One region of the Streptomyces sp. NPDC054786 genome, then DNA from elsewhere that is predicted to be linked to it. Evidence: riboswitches for the same ligand, from Rfam matches in the RefSeq annotation. Region 1 holds a riboswitch; the other holds the start of a gene.
What was found. A riboswitch is a leader RNA that binds a small molecule or an ion and turns the genes downstream of it on or off. The one in region 1 is predicted to bind cobalamin.
Positions count from the first base shown of each region.

Region 1 (7,504 bases):
AGAGGGTGCCGAGCCACTGGCGCCATGACGGCAGCCAGCGGCGCGGACCCTCCCGTCCCTGCCGCGGATAGTCGATGAACCGGCGACGCCCCTTCGTGCGCTTCATGCCCAGCTAGATGTGGTGGCTCTGACTCCGGTTGCCGAGGTAACAGAACGCTCACAATGGCAGGTGGGCGGGTCGAAGGGGGGCCGCGGTGGGTTCCTAGAAGTCGTCGTCGAAGGAGACCGAACCCTCGACGGCGACCTGGTAGGCGGACGCCCGGCGCTCGAAGAAGTTGGTCAGCTCCTGGACGTTCTGCAGCTCCATGAAGGAGAACGGGTTCTCCGAGCCGTAGACCGGCGCGAAGCCGAGCCGCTGCAGTCGCTGGTCGGCGACGCACTGGAGGTACTCGCGCATCGAGTCGGTGTTCATGCCCGGCAGGCCGTCACCGCACAGATCGCGGCCGAACTGCAGCTCCGCCTCGACGGCCTCCTTGAGCATCTCGGTGACCTGCTGCTCCAGCTTGTCGTCGAAGAGGTCGGGCTCCTCCTGGCGGACGGTGTCCACCACCGAGAACGCGAACTCCATGTGCATGGACTCGTCGCGGAAGACCCAGTTGGTGCCGGTGGCCAGCCCGTGCAGCAGGCCCCGCGAGCGGAACCAGTACACGTAGGCGAAGGCGCCGTAGAAGAACAGCCCCTCGATGCAGGCGGCGAAGCAGATCAGGTTCAGCAGGAAGCGGCGCCGGTCCGCCCTGGACTCCAGGCGGTCGATGCTCTCGACCGAGTCCATCCACTTGAAGCAGAACTCGGCCTTCTCCCGGATGGACGGGATGTTCTCCACGGCCGCGAAGGCGGCGGCGCGGTCGTCCGGGTTGGGGAGATAGGTGTCCAGCAGCGTCAGATAGAACTGGACGTGCACGGCCTCCTCGAAGAGCTGACGGCTCAAGTACAGCCGCGCCTCGGGGGAGTTGATGTGCTTGTAGAGCGTCAGCACCAGGTTGTTGGAGACGATCGAGTCACCGGTCGCGAAGAACGCGACCAGCCGGCCGATCATGTGCTGCTCGCCCGGCGAGAGCTTGGCGAGGTCGGCGACGTCGGAGTGGAGGTCGACCTCCTCCACGGTCCAGGTGTTCTTGATCGCGTCGCGGTAGCGGTCGTAGAAGTCCGGGTACCGCATCGGGCGCAGCGTCAGCTCGAAGCCCGGGTCCAGGAGGTTCTTGGTGCCGGTGGTGGCGGTGTGCGCGGCCGCGGCGTTGGTCTCGGTGGTCATTACTGGCAGGCCTCGCAGGACTCGGGGTTTTCCAGGGAGCAGGCGACCGCCTCGGGGTCGGTGGCCTGCTGCGGTACGGGGGCGGTGGTGGCGGCGCCGCCGCGCGCGGACTGCGCGATCCGGGTCGCCGGGCGGGAGCGCAGGTAGTACGTCGTCTTGATGCCGCGCTTCCAGGCGTAGGCGTACATCGAGCTGAGCTTGCCGATGGTCGGCGACGCCATGAAGAGGTTCAGCGACTGGCTCTGGTCGAGGTAGGGCGTACGGGCCGCGGCCATGTCGATCAGGGCGCGCTGCGGGATCTCCCAGGCCGTGCGGTACAGCGCACGGATCTCCGCCGGGATCCAGCTGACGTCCTGCACCGAGCCGCTGGCCTCGCGCAGTGCGTCCCGGGTCCGTGCGTCCCACAGCCCCAGCGCCTTGAGCTCCTCGATCAGATAGGCGTTGACCTGGAGGAACTCGCCGGAGAGCGTCTCGCGCTTGAAGAGGTTGGAGACCTGCGGCTCGATGCACTCGTACACGCCCGCGATCGAGGCGATGGTCGCGGTCGGCGCGATCGCCAGCAGCAGGGAGTTGCGCATGCCGGTCACGGCGATACGGGAGCGCAGCGCCGCCCAGCGGTCGGCCCAGCCGGGCTCGGCGTTCGGGTAGTGGTCCGGGTGCAGCACACCACGGGCGGTGCGGGTCGCGGACCACGCCGGGTGCGGGCCGTGCCGCTCGGCGAGGTCGGCGGACGCCTCGTACGCGGCGAGCATGATGCGCTCGGAGATCCGGGTCGACAGCTCCCGCGCCTCCGGCGAGTCGAAGGGCAGCCGCAGCCGGAAGAACACGTCCTGCAGGCCCATCAGGCCCAGACCCACCGGGCGCCAGCGGGAGTTGGAGGTCCCGGCCTGCTCGGTCGGGTAGAAGTTGATGTCCACCACACGGTCGAGGAAGGTGACGGCGGTGCGGACCGTGGCGTCCAGCCGCTCCCAGTCCATCTCACCGTTGGCACCCAGGTGGGCCGCGAGGTTCACCGATCCCAGGTTGCAGACCGCGGTCTCCCCGTCGTTCGTCACCTCCAGGATCTCGGTGCACAGGTTGGAGGAGTGCACGACCTTGCCGGGCTCGGCGGTCTGGTTGGCGGTGCGGTTGGCGGCGTCCTTGAACGTCATCCAGCCGTTGCCGGTCTGCGCCAGGGTGCGCATCATGCGGGAGTACAGCACCCGGGCCGGGATCTGCTTGAGCGCCCGGCCCTCGGCCTCGGCCTTGCGGTAGGCGGCGTCGAACGCGTCGCCCCACAGGTCCACCAGCTCCGGGGCGTCCGAGGGCGAGAACAGCGACCAGTCGGCGTCCGCCTCCACACGGCGCATGAACTCGTCCGGGATCCAGTGGGCGATGTTCAGGTTGTGCGTACGGCGGGCCTCCTCACCGGTGTTGTCGCGCAGCTCCAGGAACTCCTCGATGTCGGCGTGCCAGGTCTCCAGGTAGACACAGGCGGCGCCCTTGCGCCGGCCGCCCTGGTTCACGGCCGCGACCGAGGCGTCCAGGGTGCGCAGGAACGGCACGATGCCGTTGGAGTGCCCGTTGGTGCCGCGGATCAGCGAACCGCGGGCGCGGATGCGGGAGTAGGAGAGGCCGATGCCGCCCGCGTGCTTCGAGAGCCGCGCGACCTGGTGGTAGCGGTCGTAGATCGAGTCCAGCTCGTCCAGCGGCGAGTCCAGCAGATAGCAGGACGACATCTGCGGGTGGCGGGTACCGGAGTTGAAGAGGGTGGGGGAGGAGGGGAGGTAGGACAGCGAGCTGGTGAGGCGGTAGAGCTCGGCGACCTCGTCCAGCGCGCGCTCGCTGTGGTCCTCGGCGAGGCCGCAGGCCACCCGCAGCAGGAAGTGCTGGGGGGTCTCGATGACCTGACGGGTGGTGGGGTGGCGCAGAAGGTAGCGCGAGTGCAGGGTGCGCAGTCCGAAGTAGCCGAACCGGTCATCGGCACCGTCGGCCAGCGCCTTGTCGACCAGCGCGTCCAGACGGGCCGTGTGGGTCCGTACGAGCTCCGCGGTCTCCTCGGCGATCAGGCCCTCGCGGTGGCCGGTTTCGACGGAGGCGGAGAAGGCGACCGCCCCCTGTCCGGCCGCCTCCTCCGCGATGGCAAGGGTGAGCAGGCGCGCGGCGAGCTTGGAGTACTGCGGCTCGTCACCGATCAGACCGGCGGCGGCGTCCGTGGCCAGCGACCGCAGTTCGGCCTCGTCGGAGCCCGCGTGCCGGCCGCGCAGCGCGGCGGCGGCCACCTTGCCGGGGTCGGTCGCGGTCAGGTCCGCGGTCAGCTCGGTCAGGGTGCGCAACAGGGCGACGCCCGGACCGTCCTCGCCCGGTCCGCCGTCGGCGGGACCGGCAGGCGTGGCCACCGCGGGCGGCACGACCTCGGCGTCTGACGCGGGCTCCGTTGACGCGATGGTCACGTGGTGCTCTCCCTCACTCGGCGGGGGCCAGGAGGAGAGGGACGCGACGGGCGCACGCGGGCATGCGGCACCCCGTGAAGGTCAGGGGTGCGCGGGCACACCGCGCGGCGTCCACCGGCCCAACCCTCGGGGCCCGGACGTATCGACGTCCGCACCCATGGCGGTGCGGGCGTACCGTCGGCAGGTCTTCGGACTTCACGGGCGCGTGCCAGGGCCGTTGTCCGGCCGGCCGAGCCCGCTCCAACACCGTTGCGGGACAGTTCCGGATTCCCACCGGATTCCCCTGCGGCGACAGCGAGGTCGAGCATACATGTGGTGGCGCCTCTTCACTTGCACCACCACATCTAGTGTGTCGTGAGTGATCACACAGTGCCTGTCAGTGGCCTCCCCCTGGCCTGCGGCACGCAATTCGTCCCGTCCGGCGGCAGCAGCGGAGGGCTCCATGACCGCGCTCGCCGGCCCGTCACGGGCCGCGCCCCGGGGCAGGAAACGGCTACGGGCCGCCGCGCCCCGGGGGACGTGGCGGCCCGTAGCCGTGTGCGGGCCGGTGGTTCAGTGGCCGGCCGGTGCGCCTGCCGTGGCGGGGGGCAGTTCGGCGGCGACGCCCTCGTCGCCGGCGTCTGCCGCGTAGTCGGCGGGGCTGGTTGCGTCGGTGCCCTCGGGGGCGTTGACGGCCTTGAGGACGATGGTCAGGACGACCGTCACCACGACGTTCAGGACGAAGGCGGTCAGGCCGATGTAGCCGATTTCACCGATGCCCGGGATCTCCTTGCTGGAGCCGCCGAAGTGGGCCTGGGTCGGACTGGCGACGCCATATGCCGCGAGCGTGCCGTAGAGCATGCCGACCGCCCAGCCGCCCAGCAGTGCCCAGCGGTGGAACCAGCGGGTGAACAGGCCGCCGACCAGGGACGGCATCGTCTGCAGGATCCAGATGCCGCCCAGCAGCTGGAAGTTGATCGCGATCGTCTTGTCCATGGTGAGGACGAAGACCAGCGCGCCGACCTTCACCAGCAGCGAGACCAGCTTGGCGACCTTGTGCTCCTGCTCGGGAGTGGCGTCCTGCTTGAGGAAGTCCTTGTAGACGTTGCGGGTGAAGAGGTTGGCCGCGGCGATGGACATGATGGCCGCGGGCACCAGCGCGCCGATGCCGATCGCGGCGAACGCCACGCCGGAGAACCAACTCGGGAACATGTCCTCGAAGAGCTGCGGGATGGCCAGCTGCGGGTTGCCCTGGATGTCCGTGCCGGCCTTGATGGCCATGAAGCCGAGCAGCGCCAGCAGGCCCAGCATGAGGGAGTACAGCGGCAGGATGGTGGTGTTGCGGCGGATCACATTGCGGCTGCGCGAGGACAGCGTCGCGGTGATCGAGTGCGGGTACATGAAGAGCGCCAGCGCCGAGCCGAGCGCCAAGGTCGCATACCCCCATTGGGCGTTGGGGCCGCTGATCAGCTCGCCACGCGGTTTGCCGGCGACCGGGCCGGGCTGGGCGAGCGCCTTGCCGGCCGTGTCGAAGATCGCGTCGAAGCCGCCCAGCTTGATCGGGATGTAGATGATCGCGACGGCGATGACGAGGTAGATCAGCCCGTCCTTGACGAACGCGATCAGCGCCGGTGCCCGCAGACCCGAGGAGTAGGTGTACGCGGCCAGCACGGCGAAGGCGATCAGCAGCGGCAGGTCCTTGACGAACCAGTTGGTGTGCTCGCCGCCGCCGATGCCCATCACGTCCAGGACGGCCTGGATGCCGACCAGTTGGAGCGCGATGTACGGCATCGTGGCGAGGATGCCGGTGAGCGCCACGGCCAGCGACAGGCCCTTGGAGTCGAAGCGGCCGCGCACGAAGTCGGAGGTGGTGACGTAGCCGTGCTTGTGCGAGACCGACCAGAGGCGGGGGAGGAAGGTGAAGATGAGGGGGTACACCAGGATCGTGTACGGCACGGCGAAGAAGCCGGCCGCTCCCGCCGCGTAGATCGCCGCCGGGACGGCCACGAAGGTGTACGCGGTGTAGAGGTCACCGCCCAGCAGGAACCATGTCACCCAGGTGCCGAAGCTGCGGCCGCCCAGCCCCCATTCGTCGAGGCTGGCGGACTGGTCGGCCTTGCGCCAGCGGGCGGCCAGGAACCCCATGACCGTCACGGCGAGGAAGAAGAAGATGAAGACGGCGAGGGCCACGCCGTTGATGCCCTTGGTCGAGGAGGCGGCGAGAGCCTCGGAGGTGCTCGCCGCTGTCGTGGTGAGAGTCACCGGGCCACACCGCCCTTGCGGGCGCGCTGCTCACGCTGCACCAGCTTGTACGCGACCACCGTGAGCACGGTCGAGATCAGCACCCACGTCATCTGGTACCAGTAGAAGAACGGGATCCCGATGAGCTTCGGCTCGATCCTGGCGTACGAGCTCACCCACAGCATCGCCACGAACGGAGCGATCAGGCAGACTCCGGCGATCACCCGCGTGGGTGTGACCACCTGTCTGCGATCCGGTGATTCGACTGACTGTGTCATGACCGCGGCTCCGTCCCCTGGCTGCTGCCTGTGTAATCGGCTGGAAATCTATGGCAGGGGCGTGGCGCGCGTCACTAGCTGTCCGCATATCGGTATGAAGAATCCACCCGGAGGCACCCCCGCTGCGCGGTCAATTGCCTGGTTCATCCCGGTTTGGGGCGGGCGGTGACGGAAGCGGGGGCGTCGAGGGGTGTGCCGTACCCCGGGGCGGCCCCCGGGGTGACGGGTCAGTCCGTGGGGCGGCGCAGTCTGGCGACGAACTTGTAGCGGTCGCCCCGGTAGACCGAGCGCACCCACTCCACCGGCTGCCCCTGTGCGTCGAGCGAGTGCCGGGAGAGCATCAGCATCGGCAGGCCGACGTCCGTGCCCAGCAGACCGGCCTCGCGCGGGGTGGCGAGCGAGGTCTCGATGGTCTCCTCGGCCTCCGCCAGGCGGACGTCGTAGACCTCGGCCAGCGCGGTGTAGAGGGAGGCGTATTTGACGAGGTTGCGGCGGAGCGCGGGAAAGCGCTTCGCCGACAGATGGGTGATCTCGATGGCCATCGGCTCGCCGCTGGCCAGTCGCAGCCGTTCGATGCGCAGCACCCGGCCGCCGGTGGTGATGTCGAGCAGGCCCGCGAGCCGGTCGTCGGCGGTGACATAGCCGATGTCCAGCAGCTGGGAGGTGGGCTCCAGCCCCTGGGCCCGCATGTCCTCCGTATAGGACGTCAGTTGCAGTGCCTGGGACACCTTGGGCTTGGCGACAAAGGTGCCCTTGCCCTGGATGCGTTCCAATCGGCCCTCGACGACCAGCTCCTGCAGGGCCTGACGCACCGTCGTGCGCGAGGTGTCGAACTCCGCGGCGAGGGTGCGCTCGGGCGGGACGGGGGTGCCGGGCGGCAGGGTCTCGGTGATCTCCAGCAAGTGCCGCTTGAGGCGGTAGTACTTGGGTACCCGCGCGGTGCGCGTGCCGCCCCCGCTGCCGGCACCGTTGCCCCCGTCCGTCTCCATGCCCCGCCTCTCCGACTCCTGTGGTGCTGCCGTCACCGGCTCCTCCGTACGTAGCGGCTCACATCGTGGCACGGGTGGGTTTCCCGCGCTCCCTTGCAGGTCCCGGCTCGCCAGATGTCGGTCCGGTAACGGACCTGACAGCGACTCTTATACACCCTTGACACCCCAAAAGGTCTAGGCCAAGCTGCGGGCACTGGTCTAAACCATTAAAGACCACACCCGGCCATTGGGGGAGAGCGCAATGAAGCGTGGGCTCATAGCAGCGACGGCGGTCGCGGGAATGCTGGTGAGTGTCGCTGCCTGTGGGTCCAGCGACGGCAACAAGGCGGGCGC
Region 1 is NZ_JBSHAW010000011.1:130,001-137,504, forward strand. Features, by position in the region: gene ACWGI6_RS12045 (transglycosylase domain-containing protein) at 1-106, opposite strand, end outside; gene ACWGI6_RS12050 (ribonucleotide-diphosphate reductase subunit beta) at 203-1,252, opposite strand; gene ACWGI6_RS12055 (ribonucleoside-diphosphate reductase subunit alpha) at 1,252-3,684, opposite strand; cobalamin riboswitch at 3,847-3,998, opposite strand; gene mctP (monocarboxylate uptake permease MctP) at 4,237-5,862, opposite strand; gene ACWGI6_RS12065 (DUF3311 domain-containing protein) at 5,922-6,182, opposite strand; gene ACWGI6_RS12070 (GntR family transcriptional regulator) at 6,410-7,171, opposite strand; gene ACWGI6_RS12075 (extracellular solute-binding protein) at 7,413-7,504, shown strand, end outside.

Region 2 (7,504 bases), on a different contig from region 1:
CACGGCGCCCCACGAAAGAACGAGGTCAACCATGACGGACGCGTCCACGATCCGCGCCCAACTCGCCGGCACGCCCCGTGAACTGGTGCACGAGCGCCAGGACGAACTCATCGCCGGACTGATGGACTACGTCAGCCAGCCCAGCGTGAGCGCGACCGGCGAAGGGTTCCCCGCCGCGACCGACCGTGCGCTGGAAGAGGTCAAGCGGGCCGGCCTGACACCGTCGGTGCTGGTCGGCGACGGCCGGCCGCTGGTGACCGGCCACCGCGCCGGGCCTGCCGGAGCGCCGCACGTCCTGATCTACGGCCATTACGACGTCCAGCCGACCGGGCCACGCGAGCTGTGGGATTCCGAACCCTTCGCCCCGGTCCTGCGGGACGGGCGGATCTGGGGGCGCGGCACCGGCGACAACAAGGGGCAGCACTACGCGCACCTTCAGGCACTGCGGCTTTTCGAGGAGCAGGTCGGCGCGCTTCCGTGCTCGGTCACGGTGCTGCTCGACGGCGAGGAGGAGATCGGCAGCCCGTCGCTGGCGGGCATCCTGCGCGCGCACCCGGAGCGGTTCGACGGCGATCTGGTCGTCTGGAGCGACCGCTCGGTGCACGAGTCGGGTGAATGGTGTGTCTCGCACGGAGTGCGCGGCATGGTCCGTCTCCGGCTCCGTGCGACCGGCCCCAGCCGTCCCCTGCATTCCGGCAACTTCGGCAATGTGGCGCCCAATCCGGCATGGCAGCTGGTCCAGGCGCTGGCCTGCCTCAAGGACCCCAGCGGCCGGGTCCTCGTCGAGGGCTTCGAGGACGGCCGTGAACCGCTGTCCGACGCCGACCGCGCCGCGTTCGGCGCGCTCCCGCTCGATCTGCCGCAGGTCCTCGGTGACATCGGGCTGACCGAGATGGATCCGGCCTTCAACGGGCTGTCCTTCTACGAGCGGCTGGCCGACCGCCCCACCCTGACGATCAACGGGATCACCACGGGCGACGTGGCCCGGACCATCATCCCCGACACCGCGGAGGCGGGCGTCGACATCCGGCTGACGGCGGGTCAGGACCCGCAGGCCGTCTTCGAGCGCGTGGCCGCGCACCTGCGTACTCATGCCCCCCAGGTGACGGTCACCAAGAGCGGTGGCGTGCCGGCCTCCCGGACCTCGATCGACAATCCGTACACGCCCAGGGTGGCGCGTGCCATCTCCCGGGTCACCGGGCGTGACCCGCTGCTGATCCCCGCGTACGGCGGCACCCTTCCGGACTGGATCTTCACCGGGGTCCTCGGTGTGCCCAGCATCGGCCTGCCGCTGGCCAACGCCGACCAGGCCAATCACGCGCCCAACGAGAACCTGCGGGTCGACTACTTCCTCGACGCCACCGCGATCTGCATGGAGCTGCTGCTCGAACTGGGCTCCTGACCCTCCGGCCCCTCGGCGCACCACACGAACAAAGGCGTGACACCGCAATGCGCACCACACCACAACCCCCGCCCTGGCTGGTCCACGACGGCGTGCTGACCGGTCTGAAGATCCTCGATCTGTCCCGCATCCTGTCCGGGCCGTTCTGCAGCATGGTGCTGGCCGACCTGGGCGCTGACGTGATCAAGGTCGAGGACACCGCCTCCGGCGATGACACCCGCGCCTGGGGTCCCCCCTTCCAGGGCGAGGACGCGGCGTACTTCCACAGCGTCAACCGCAACAAGCGCGGCATCGCGGTCGACCTCAAGGACCCGGACTGTCTGCGTCTGATACAGGACCTGGCCGCCTCCGCCGATGTGATCGTGGAGAACTTCCGGCCCGGCACCGCTGCCCGCCTCGGCCTGGGCTATCAGGACGTCCGCGACCGTAATCCCGGTGTGGTGTACGCCTCGATCAGCGGTTACGGGCAGACCGGGCCGTACCGGAGCGAGCCGGGGTACGACGCGATAGCGCAAGCGGTCAGCGGCGTCATGAGCGTGACCGGAGAGCCCGCAGGTCCACCCGTGCGGTTCGGGGTGTCCCCGGCCGATCTCGCCGCCGGAATGTGGGCCGCCATCGGCGTCCTTGCCGCGCTGCGCAACCGCGAGCACACCGGCTGCGGCGAGTGGGTCGATGTCTCGCTGCTGGACGGCCAGGTGGCCTGGCTGAGCTATGTCGCCGGTGGGTACTTCGCCTCCGGCGACGTCCCGCAGCGCTATGGCTCGGCCCACCCGACGATCGTGCCCTACCAGGCGTTCCCCACCGCCGACGGTCACCTCATGGTCGCGGCCGGGAACGACGGCCTGTGGCGTCGCTTCGCCACCGCGATCGGACTCGCGGAGCTGGCCGACGATCCACGGTTCGCCACCAACCCCGACCGGGTCCGTCATCGCGGGGAACTGCTCCCGCTCATCGAACGCGCGCTGCGGGCACGCGACGCGCAGGAATGGGCCGTGCTCCTCACCGAGGCGGAAGTACCGGTCGGCCCGATCAACACCGTCGACCAGGCCCTGCGGCATCCCCAGGTCATCGCGCGCGGCATGGTCGCCGAACTCGAACACGCCGACGCCGGCACCCTGCGCACCCTCGCCTCTCCCGTCAAGCTGTCCGGCAACCCGGCGACCGTACGCACCCCGCCGCCCCGGCACGGGGAGCACACCGCGCAGATCCTGGCCGCCCTCGGCGTCGGCCCGCGGCAGTTGGCCGTTCTCCGCGCGCGAAAGGCCGCGAAGTGACCCCCGTGCCCGCACGCGAACCCACCATCGGGACGTCCCGGTCCGGCGCGGTCGCCGAGATCCGTATCGGTGACGGCAGCCGGCGCAACGCCCTTCCCGGCCGGGCCTGGGCGCAGTTGGCCCGCCAGGTCAGGGAGCTCGGGGCGGGCCGGTCGCTGCGGGTGCTGGTGATCCGCGGGCATGGCGACACGTTCTGCGCCGGTTCGAACATGACCGACTGGGTGGATGCGGACGACGGATACGTCGAGGAGTCCTTCGCCCAGATAGAAGCGGCGTTCACCACGATCGAGGACTGTCCCGTTCCGGTGATCGCCGAGATCCGCGGTGTCGCCGCCGGTGCGGGATGCCAACTCGCCCTCGCCTGCGATCTGCGGCTCATGGCGGACAGCGCACGGATCGGGATGCCGATCGCCCGGCTCGGCATCCTCGCCAGCCCTGCGTTCGCCGCCCGCATGGTCGCGCTGGCCGGGCCCGCCGCGACGCGGGAGTTGCTCTACACCGGCCGACTGGTCGACGCCCGCACCGCGGTGGCCCTCGGGCTCGCGGACGACGGCGTGCCCGCGGACCAACTCGCCGCCCGCACCCGTGACCTCGCCGCCCGGATCGCCGAGCAGCCACCCGCGGCGATCCGGGCCGCCAAGCAGGCGGTGACCGCCGCGCTGGCACCACAGCGGAAGGCCGCCGCCGTCAATCCGCGGCCTGCGGTGGCGCGGTCCGACTTCGACCGGGCGATCGGCGCGTTCCTCGGGCGATCGGACGCCGCACCGGTCCCGCCCGCCGCCTCCTGACCGCTGCCGGTCCGGGCGTCGGTCCGTGTGCCGGGACCTGTTGTCCGCCGTGGGGGTGCTGTGTATCGTCGGGACGGTGACTTGAAGTTTCAAGTAGTTCTTCCGGCGGTGCCTCGCGGGCCGTCCCCGACATGCGAAAGAGCACTCTCATGACGTCCCCCCTCAGCACTCTCGAGTCCTCCCGCATCGGCGCCTCGACGCGCCCCGCCCCCTCCTCGCACGGCTACGACACGGGGCTGCTCCTGCTGCGGATCGCGCTCGGGCTGACCATGGCGGCCCACGGTGCCCAGAAGCTGTTCGGCTGGTTCGGCGGTCCGGGGCTGGACGGGACCGGGCAGTTCTTCACGATGAGTGGCTATCCGTCGGGCAGGACGATGGCCGTCGTCGCCGGTCTGAGCGAGACGCTCGGCGGGCTCGGGCTGGTGGTCGGGCTGCTCACGCCGCTCGCCGGTGCGGCGGTCGTCGGCACGATGATCAATGCCCTTGCCGTGAAGTGGGGCGGCGGCTTCTTCGCGCCCAAGGGCGTCGAGTACGAGCTGCTGCTGACCGCGGGTGCCGCGGCCCTGGCGCTGACCGGGCCCGGCCGCTACGCCATCGACCGTCTCCTGCCGGGCCTGCGCGCACACCGGCCGGTCCACGGGGTGGCCGCGCTGGTGCTGAGTGTGGTGCTGGCGGGCGCGGTTCTGCTGGTCCGGAAGTGACCCGGAAGTGAGCCGCTCCCCGCACTTCGGGCACCCGGGCCGAAAACGGCCGGATCCAGGCCGGCGGAATCCGGGCAGCGTCGGGGCGGGCGGGGTAGATCAGGAGTGGGGGAGGGCACGGCCCCGGCGGTGTCGTGGCAGGAGATCGGAGAGCAGGCTGCATGTCCGTACGACGTCTGAACCACGCGGTGCTCTACGTCCGTGATGTGGCGCGGTCGGTCGCCTTCTACACCGAGGCCCTCGGGCTCGCGGTGGGGATCGAGGTTCCGGGAAGGGCCGCGTTCCTCAGCGCTCCCGGCTCACTCAATGATCATGATCTGGCGCTGTTCGCGGTGGGGCCGGATGCGCCGGGGCCCGAGGCCGGGCGGGTCGGGCTCTACCACCTGGCCTGGGAAATCGGCACGCTCGGTGAGCTGGTCGCGGCCCATGCGCAGCTCGTCGAGCGGGGCGCGCTGGTGGGGTCGAGTGATCACCTCGTCGCCAAGTCGCTGTACGCCAAGGACCCGGACGGCAATGAGTTCGAGGTGATGTGGCGGGTCCCGCGGGAGGACTGGCCGGGTTCGGACCAGCCGGAGCGGCTGCTGCCACTCGATCTGGCGGCGGCGCTGGAGCGCTGGGGGCCGGATCTGGTGACGGGTTCGGCGGCCGGTTCGGCCACATGAAAGGGCGGCTGTGGCCCGGCGCCGATACGGGCGCCGGGGGCGTACGGGGCGGGTGCGGCTGACGCGCCTCAGGAGCCCGGCGCGGCCTGCTCCGCCGCCCCCGCCCGCTGCGCCGACGTCGTTCGCTCCGCCCGCTCCGCCCAGCGCTTTTCGACGCCGGCCAGTCGCCAGTACGCCAGCGCCGCGGCCCACACCACCACGAACAGGCCGACGATGAGGAAGCCCGCGTTGCCGAGGTCGAGGCCGGAAATCCAGCCGGTCAGCGGGTCGTTGAGGGCGAGCTTCTCGTGCAGCACGGTCACCAGCTCGATCGTGCCGATGAAGAAGGCGACGGCGATCGACAGGCCGGTGATGGTGAGGTTGTAGTAGACCTTGCGCACCGGGTTGGAGAACGCCCACTGGTAGGCGAAGTTCATGAAGGTGCCGTCGAGGGTGTCGAACAGGCTCATCCCGGCGGCGAAGAGCAGCGGCAGGCACAGCACGGCGTACCAGGGCAGGCCGGCCGCGGCGCCGCTGCCGGCCATCACCATCAGGGTCACTTCGGTCGCGGTGTCGAAGCCGAGCCCGAAGACGAAGCCGAGCGGGAACATCTGGCCGGGGCGGGAGATCGAGCGGGTGAACCGTCCCAGGAAGCGGTTCATGAAGCCGCGTGCATCGAGGCGCTGCTCCAGCTCGGCCTCGTCGTAGTGGCCGTTGCGCATACCGCGGAAGACCCGCCAGATCCCCGCCAGCGCGATCAGGTTGAGGGCGGCGATGAGGTAGAGAAAGGTCCCCGAGATCGTGGTGCCGACCGTGCCCAGGATCTGGTGCGTACGGGACTCGTCGTTGAGCAGGGTGCCCGCGAGCTGGGCGCCGCCCGCCACCAGGGCCGCCATCGCGACGACCACGCTGGAGTGGCCGAGGGCGAACCAGAAGCCGACCGAGACGGGCCGCTTGCCGTCGGCCATCAGCTTGCGGGTGGTGTTGTCGATCGCGGCGATGTGGTCGGCGTCGAAGGCGTGCCGCATACCGAGGGTGTACGCGGTGATACCGAGCCCCACCCCGAAGACCTGGCTGCCCACCGCGTAGTGATGGGGCACCACGAGGAGGAAGAGCACGCCGAAGGCGATGAGGTGCAGACCGGCTATGACGGCCATCAGGCCCGCGGTGCGGACGGTGTCCTGCCGGCGCCAGCGGAAGGCGGCGGAGGCAGGGGTGGGACGGGTATCGGTGGACAGGACCATCCGGCGGTTACGCTCCAGCACCTCGTGGATCAGTTCGTGAGATGCCGTGGCCGGTCTCCTGGCTTACGGGTGCGCGCGCCCGCCCCCGCCTTCCCGGCCGCGGCCAGTGGCGCCGCAGGCGCGCCGTGCGCCTGCGGAAGGGGCGGAAACTCCCCGATCACAGTGGCGAGGGCCGCTCCGGTCTGGGACCACAAGGTCCGTCACCGGCTTCCCGAACACCACGGCCCGGTCACTCTAACTGCCACCAGGGAGGGGTGAGGTGCACGGGGCTTGCCCGTGGCCCGGGAGGGAGTACTCGCCGGACGCGGCCGGCCGTTCCACGGGGCGGTCGTTGCCACCTCGGCCGCCCTCGGAGCCGGTGGTCCCAGGGGCCGTGGTCCGCGGTGGGTCAGTGGTCCAGGGATGAGAGGAAGGTGTGGAGTTCGCGGTCGAAGAGCGCGGTGTTCTCCAGATTGACCATATGGGCCGCCCCCGGTATCCGGACTCTTCGGGCGCCGGGAACGGTCAGCGCTATCGCATGGGCATTGGCGGAGATGTCACTGCTGTCGAGGTCGCCGTCGAACACGACCGTCGGCACCCGGATCTCGGCCAGGCGGTCCGCGGCGCCGACCTCAAGGGGCATACCGGCACCCACGCCCTCGGCATGCACCTCCACATTGGCCTCGGCCGAGGCGCGCATCCGCTCGCGGAATCCCGGGTGCACCGCGGACGGTTCGCGATGCGGTCCGTCCACCCACATCCGCAGGAAGTGCTCGACATACCGTTCCGCGCCGTCCGGTGTGCCGATCGCCGCCACCTGCGCCTTGATGTGCTCCAGGAGGAAGGGGTCGGTGAAGGCGCGGCCACTGATGCCGGGGGAGGCCAGCGCGAGGGCCGTCACCCGCTCCGGGCGGGCTATGGCGGTGTCGAGTGCGACCCGCGCACCATGGGAGAGGCCGACGAGGACGGCGCCGGGGACATCGAGCGCGTCGAGCAGGGCACACAGGTCGTCGTGGTTGGCGTAGTCCCCGGCCACGGTGGAGGACAGGCCGTGGCCGCGGAAGTCGTAACGGATCGCGCGCAGGCCGGAGTTCACCAGCCAGGCGAACTGCTCGTCCCACATGTGCTGGTCGAGCATGCCGCCGTGGAGCAGCACCACCGCGGGGCCCGAGCCGGCCGTCTCGTAGAACAGCTCACCGTCGTCGATCGGCACGAGCCCGTTGTCGATCTCGGACCAGGCGGTGATTCGTCGGGTCATCTTGCGGGCCGTCCTTTGTGTGCCGGATGCGATGAACTGGGCGTGATGCCATTGTCGTCGCTATTGCCGCCGCTGCCGTAACTGCCGTGACTGCCGCTTTCCTCCGGTGTCATGTGTGAGCCGTTCGCCAGGTGGCGGAACTCCTCGCCGAGCCGGTCCAGTACACGCAGCGCGGTACGGACGTCCTCGGCGGACAGGTCGGCCAGCCGCTGCCTGA
Region 2 is NZ_JBSHAW010000006.1:27,698-35,201, reverse strand. Features, by position in the region: gene ACWGI6_RS07015 (M20/M25/M40 family metallo-hydrolase) at 32-1,402, shown strand; gene ACWGI6_RS07010 (CaiB/BaiF CoA transferase family protein) at 1,450-2,676, shown strand; gene ACWGI6_RS07005 (enoyl-CoA hydratase/isomerase family protein) at 2,682-3,464, shown strand; gene ACWGI6_RS07000 (DoxX family protein) at 3,614-4,165, shown strand; gene ACWGI6_RS06995 (VOC family protein) at 4,327-4,827, shown strand; gene ACWGI6_RS06990 (HoxN/HupN/NixA family nickel/cobalt transporter) at 4,896-6,083, opposite strand; cobalamin riboswitch at 6,082-6,288, opposite strand; gene ACWGI6_RS06985 (alpha/beta fold hydrolase) at 6,439-7,287, opposite strand; gene ACWGI6_RS06980 (MarR family winged helix-turn-helix transcriptional regulator) at 7,284-7,504, opposite strand, start outside.
Region 2: it holds a riboswitch for cobalamin, as region 1 does, so the genes downstream of both, ACWGI6_RS06990 (HoxN/HupN/NixA family nickel/cobalt transporter) here and ACWGI6_RS12055 (ribonucleoside-diphosphate reductase subunit alpha) in region 1, are expected to answer to the same signal.